Regions from separate parts of the Brevibacillus sp. DP1.3A genome, predicted to be linked through region 1. Evidence: a T-box and tRNA genes for the amino acid it is inferred to sense, from the RefSeq annotation. Region 1 holds a T-box; the other holds one or more tRNA genes.
The links. The T-box of region 1 lies ahead of ileS (isoleucine--tRNA ligase). A T-box ahead of a tRNA ligase gene usually reads a tRNA of that ligase, here a tRNA-Ile.
Positions count from the first base shown of each region.

Region 1 (3,414 bases):
GTGGAGCAACCAGCTTCACCAGACTGATCAAGCAATCGTACATCACTGTCTGTGCAGCGCGTCGTTTCAAACTATCTGGCGCCTCTACATACAGGCGATCCTTGCAAATGTCCAGATAGAACGCGGACAAATCAATAACGCAGAAGTTGTGAACGGCATGGAAAACGGTATGGAACTGATATTCATCGTACGCTTTGCGTGTACGCTTCGCTACTTTTGCTGCTTTCGCCAGAACATAACGGTCAAGCTCTCCCAGCTCTTCGTACGCTACGCGGTCTGTTGCTGGATTAAATCCATCCAGGTTACCCAACAGGAAGCGGAACGTATTGCGGATTTTGCGGTACACCTCAGCGATCTGATTCAGAATCGCATCGGAAATTCGTACATCAGCCTGATAATCAACAGAAGCTACCCACAGACGCAAGATATCTGCGCCCATCTTGTCAATAACTTGTTGAGGCACGATGACGTTACCGAGGGATTTGGACATTTTGCGTCCTTCTCCATCCAAAGCAAAGCCGTGGCTCAGGACGGATTTGTAAGGAGCTGTGCCATACACAGCAACACCCGTCGAGAGAGAAGAGTTGAACCAACCACGATACTGGTCAGAGCCTTCTAAGTACATGTCAGCTGGCCAAGCAATGCCTCTTTCGCGCAAAACAGCCTGGTGGCTGGAACCGGAGTCGAACCAAACGTCCATAATATCCGTTTCTTTGCGGAAATCCTTGCAATCGCATTTGGTGCAAGAAAGCCCTTCTGGAATGAGCTCATTTGCTTCACGGGAGAACCATACTTTCGATCCTTCTTTACGGAACAGATCAGCAACATGGTTGATCGTCGTGTCGTTAATGATCGGTTCGTTACACGATTTGCAATAGAAGATTGGAATCGGTACACCCCATACACGCTGACGGGAAATGCACCAGTCGCCACGATCCGCAATCATGTTTGCCAGACGAGTTTCTCCCCAATGCGGAATCCATTTTACATTTTTAATCGCTTCGAGCATTTGCGCACGGAATCCGTCGATAGATGCGAACCATTGCTCTGTCGCGCGATAGATAACCGGTTTTTTCGTACGCCAGTCATGTGGGTAAGAGTGCGTGAAGAAATTGAGCTTCAAGAGTGCTCCGTTTTCTTTCAGCTTTTCTGTAATCACTTTGTTGGCATCTTCGTAGAACAGACCTTCAAAGCCTGGTGCCTCATTGGTCATTTTACCTTCGTGATCTACTGGGCAAAGGACACCCAGATTGTATTTTTGACCAACGGTAAAGTCATCTTCCCCGTGTCCTGGAGCAGTATGAACGCAACCAGTACCTGCATCCAAGGTTACATGCTCACCCAGGATGAGTGGAGACTTGCGATCATAGAACGGATGCTGAGTTTCTACGCCTTCCAGATCTTGACCTTTAAAGGTCGCGAGAATCTCTACGCCTTCCCAGCCAATTTCTTTGCTCGCAGCTTCAATCAGACCGTTGGCTACCAGGAATTTGCGGCCATCTACCTTCACTACGTTGTACTCGAGTTCAGGGTGCAGGCTGATCGCAAGGTTTGCTGGCAATGTCCACGGAGTCGTTGTCCAGATAACAACGCCTGTTTCTGTGTCCAGCTTGCCTTTTCCATCTGCTACCTGGAAGCTGACGTAAATAGAAGGAGAGCGCTTGTCTTTGTATTCGATTTCTGCGTCAGCCAAAGCAGTCTCAGAAGACGGAGACCAGTACACGCAGCGCAGACCTTTGTAAATATAACCCTTTTTCGCCATTTCGCCGAATACGCGAATTTGGTTGGCTTCATACTCAGGCAAGAGTGTCACATAAGGGTTTTCCCAATCTCCACGAACGCCCAGACGCTTGAATTGGTCGCGTTGCTTGTCGATGTAGGACCAAGCATACTCTTCACAGCGCTGGCGGAAATCGTTCACTTCAATGCTGCGGCGATCCAGCCCTTGTGCATTGATAATCGCTTGCTCAATTGGCAAACCATGTGTATCCCAGCCTGGGATGTACGGCGCATAAAAACCTGCCATGGATTTGTAGCGAACGATGAAGTCCTTGAGGATTTTGTTCAGTGCGTGACCGATATGGATGTCTCCATTCGCATACGGAGGGCCATCATGCAAGACAAAAGACGGGCGGTCTTTTGTACGATCTAACACTTGTTGATAAATATTTTGCTCTTCCCATGCCGCTTGCATTTGTGGCTCGCGGCTTGGCAAATTTCCGCGCATGGGGAAATCTGTTTTTGGTAGCGCTAAGGTTTTGCTGTAATCCATGGCCTGATTCACTCCTTAAATAAATAAAAGCTTTCACTCATCCCATAAAAGGGACGAGAGAAAGCTCCCGTGGTACCACCCTGATTGAACAAACCCGTACGACAAAAAAAGCCTGCATCGGAATTGTTCCACTTCACTCATTCGTAACGGGAATGACGCGCTCACTTACTCACCTGTTTCACCATCAAGGTTTTTCTGGGTTTTCGGATATTGAACTCCCGGGTGATTTTCTGCGAAAGCAACTGGCCGGGTTTTCACCTTTTCCCGACTCTCTAGGCAGTGCTGGCTCACGTACTCTTCCCGTTCATCGTCTATGATTTGTATAAGCCTGTTCAACTACTATAAGTGCTTTATTTCGAAAAAGTTGTCTTTCATTATAATACCATCATTGCTCGAACGTCAATGATTTATTCAACTGTTACAGGCGAATCAACTTGTGGCTGTTCAATGCTATCCCAATCGCCATTCTCCAGCATCTCGAGCTGTGCTTCCAAAAGCGTCCGAAAGCGCATGCGGTAAACCGAAGCACGTTTTTTTAATTCTTCGATTTCGATCGCGATTTTGCGCGACTTCGCCAGTGCTTCATTGACAATTCGGTCTGCATTTTTCTCGGCTTCTTTTAAGATGAGCTGCGCTTCTTTGCGCGCATTCGACTTCACGTCCTCCGCTGTCTCCTGCGCCACCAGAATCGACTTGCTCAAATTTTCTTCCAAGCTCTTATAGTAATCTACGCGCTCATTCAGAATGGCTACGCGCTCTTCCTGTTCTTTTTTCTCTTTTATCAAGAGCTCAAAATCTTTGATCACCTGATCGAGAAATTCATTCACTTCGTCAATGTTATACCCACGAAAGCCTGTGCTGAATTCCTTATTGTGTATATCCAACGGCGTTAATGGCACATGAACCCCCCACTTTTCCCGATAATTCGTCTTCAATCATTTCGACAGAATTAGCTGTGTTTCCTGCCGTATTTTACAAATTTTTGAGCCTTGGTCCATCTTATGTAACCAGTCCGACAATCATGCGAAGTCTTCCACTGCGTGTTGGACCTGCTACCTCAAGAATTTTGAACCGACCATAGCCTGCAAGAGATACCATGTCTCCCATCTGGAGTTGATAAGATGGGTCTTCGATTACTTTCC
Region 1 covers NZ_CP085876.1:2,549,074-2,552,487, reverse strand. The annotation lists gene ileS (isoleucine--tRNA ligase) at 1-2,272, opposite strand, end outside; T-box leader at 2,319-2,589, opposite strand; gene HP399_RS11755 (DivIVA domain-containing protein) at 2,680-3,171, opposite strand; gene HP399_RS11750 (YlmH family RNA-binding protein) at 3,272-3,414, opposite strand, start outside.

Region 2 (3,414 bases), 240 kb from region 1:
AATGCAATAATCGTTGCAACAGTATTATCAGTAGGTTTTTTACCGGGGTTGCAAAAGGAAATGTCTGTAGCGGCTGCGGTAAAAAATCCAAGTCCAACTGTAGAACAAAAGAATCCATACTTTGTCGCTGGCATTGATGATGCGAAGGCATTTGAGTCATATTTTACTAGTCTGCAAAAAGAGATAAAAGCTGGAGACAAAAATAGTGTGGCGAATCGTTTCGAATTCCCGTTGACTGTAAGTAGCGAAAAGAACGGTGAAGACATAGATATAATAATTAAAACCAAGCAAGAATTTATCCAAAAATATGATCAAATTTTAACCAAAAACGTCAAGGATGCTTTTTTAAACCAAAAAGTGAATGAGCTTTTTGTGGAATATACCGGGGTAATGGTTGGAACAGGTGAGGCTTGGATTGCACCAAAAAATACACAAGAAAATACGAAAGAGCAGTACTCTGTGTATGCCATTAACGACAAGATGATCGGCGTGAAAGTCGATCAAGATGCTACAATCCAATGAATAAAGATGCGTTTACTTTTTACGTAGACAAATTCCAAAAAGGTTACACACTTGAGAAGATGGAATGGAAATCAAATGAGAAAACAATTGTGAATACAGTTGAACAAGCGGCGGAAAACGATTTTTCTGAGAGTACAGAACCTAATTTTACGATCGGTGGCTCCTTGCAGATACACAGTTTTAATTATGATGCTCAAAAGATGAAGGGTCAGAAGGGTGTCCTAACGCTCACTTTTAAAAACGAAGCAAATCAAAAATTGGTATGGAAAAAGGAAATTGTACTAAAGTAACAGTTGAGTATTTGAGACTCCCACCCCTAGGGGCAAGCGAAACCTTGGGAATCAGTGGGATTCTTAAGTGGTAGTCGGAAGTGCATTTCGGCTCTGTCAAAAGTTTTGTGTAAACACTGAAGTGTGGACAAGCCCCCTGGTGAATAGCCAAGGGGCTTTGACTCTGTACTCACAATTTAGGTCATACGATCGATTTTACTTATTGCCACTGCTGATATAAGGTCATCCACTTCTGCCGATATACACGTTCACGTTACGAAAAAGGTCAAGAAACGAACAGCAGGAAAGCGATAAGTTTTCCCGCAAAGAAAAGAACAGGGAAATATAAAAGAAGAAACCTAGAATGCCCCGCCCCAATTTGTCCCCAAAACCGTTTTATCAAGCCATCTCATCATTTTAGAAACTATTGTAAAATAAGAAAAACCCTTGATTCCTCAAGGGTTCTAACGTTCATACTATGGTGATCCGGACTGGGTTCGAACCAGCGACCCCCACCCTGTCAAGATGGTGCTCTCCCAACTGAGCTACCGGATCATGGGATATGTGTGTGATCGTTTAATGGTGGGCCCTGTAGGACTCGAACCTACGACCAATCGGTTATGAGCCGACCGCTCTGACCAACTGAGCTAAGGGCCCGAATCGTATCGGACGTCGATCACATTTATTACTATACAGTATCGTAAAATGAATTTCAAGAGGAAATGAATAATTTCTTGTAAAAATTTTCACTCGTACCAAAAGAACACTAAAAAACCCAGTGAAATCAGGCTTGTTTTTTCCTTGTAAAAAGCCATTCCCCACCGCTGCTGCCCACATCCCCTACAAAACATGGGGATTACCTACATGATGGCATCACATCATACATGACGCATCAAGCATATGAGCTACACCGGTGAAGAATTGGCTCCTGCTAAGCTGAAAACTATTCAATAGAGTTTAAAACAAACAAGATAATTAGGTAACGATCGAAACAAACTCCCTCATCCCAAACCTAACCTACCCCGCCTGCTCCGTCCCTTTCCCTTTCTCCTCGACACGCAGCTCGGCTTCCTGTTGCTTCAACGCCTCACTTCGTGCCAATTCTGCCTCCTGCTCATCTCTCATCCGATGGGCCATGCGGCTAGATGCATTGGCTGCCACACTCGCCACGAGGTCGTCCAAAAATGTGTGAACGCGTCCCTCTGCCGACTTGGTATCCAGCCTTTTAATCACTCCGACCTTGTGCTTATCCAAATGTCCAAAAGTGGTCACAGCGATACTTCCATATCCAAACACGGAGCCTAGTGCCAATGTTTCGTCGCATCCGAATAGTCCTTCATCTGACGCGATGATGGATTGGAGCGGCTCGGACAAGAGGCCCTTCTCTGCTAACGTATCCAACTCAACGCCAACCAGGATGGCGTGCTGCATTTCCCTTTTTTCCAAGACCGCTTTCACGCTCTCAATGCACTGTGCCATCGTGAGATCTGGATGGTAGGGCGACTGCATGAGATAGACGATCTCTGCGATATCATCCAACGTCACTCCGCGTTCTGCCAAACGTGCGAGAGCAGCGTTTCTGACTTCGATGCTGTGTACTTGCTTCTTCATATAAGAGACAACCCCTTCCACAAATCGAGTGAAGTCGTTTCCTACCATAGTATCACACGCTGACCAAATTGCGACAATCTTTCGCCCACTGCCTGACCCTGCACCCAAACTCTTGGGCATGCACGCTCCCTCCTGTATAATAATGAACAGAATATCCCAATAAGGAGGACACCGCAGTGGCCCTTGAGGAAATCGTCTTGAAAAGCCGGCATTTGGGGACGCCGGAAAAGCTGGTTGTCTACACACCCCAACGCTACTCGCCACTCTACTCGTATCCCGTCCTCTACGTACAGGATGGAGAAGATTACTTGGCAATGGGCAGGATGGCTACTTTGTTGGATCAATTGAACCAGGACAAAGAACTGCCTGATATCATCGCTGTCTTTCTCCCTGTCGAGAAAAGCAAACGGCATGACCGTTATCATCCGGATGGCAAAGAGCACATGGCCTACCGACGCTTCCTCGCCGAAGAAGTCGTGAGCTATGTCGATACGCATTACTCCACACATCCTTTAGGGAACGCACGAACACTTCTTGGCGAATCTTTGGGCGGGGTTGTCTCTCTGTTCACTGCTCTTAACTATCCACATACGTTTGGACAAGTTGCCTGCCAGTCGATTGCCATGGACGCAAAGCTAAATCGTCTGGTAGCTGACGCTGACTTTTCCGTACCGCAGACCATTTATTTGGAAATTGGGACAAAGGAAACGGCAGTAAGCACGGGGCGTGGCACTTTGAATCTTCTAGCGGCGAATGAAGAACTGCGCGAGATTTTGGGCACGAAAAAAGTCACCCTCGTTTATGAAACGTTTGAGGGTGACCATACGTGGGGCTACTGGCAGCGCAATCTACCGCGTATGCTCAAGACGCTTTACGGGTAAACTTACCGTGGCTGTTCTTCTTGTGGACCTTCATCCTTGATAGTCGATACGAGTGCCTCTTCGAATTCTCCTTTTCGTATCGCAGTCAAGATGGTGAAGGTCAGCACAGACAGTAGAAGCAGAACGAGAAA
Region 2 covers NZ_CP085876.1:2,307,740-2,311,153, reverse strand. The annotation lists gene HP399_RS10800 (hypothetical protein) at 1-522, shown strand, start outside; gene HP399_RS10795 (hypothetical protein) at 519-812, shown strand; tRNA gene HP399_RS10790 (tRNA-Val) at 1,271-1,346, opposite strand; tRNA gene HP399_RS10785 (tRNA-Ile) at 1,372-1,448, opposite strand; gene HP399_RS10780 (phosphatidylglycerophosphatase A family protein) at 1,809-2,402, opposite strand; gene HP399_RS10775 (alpha/beta hydrolase) at 2,579-3,283, shown strand; gene HP399_RS10770 (hypothetical protein) at 3,286-3,414, opposite strand, start outside.
Region 2: it has a tRNA-Ile gene. The T-box ahead of ileS (isoleucine--tRNA ligase) is inferred to sense a tRNA for this amino acid. The anticodon was not compared.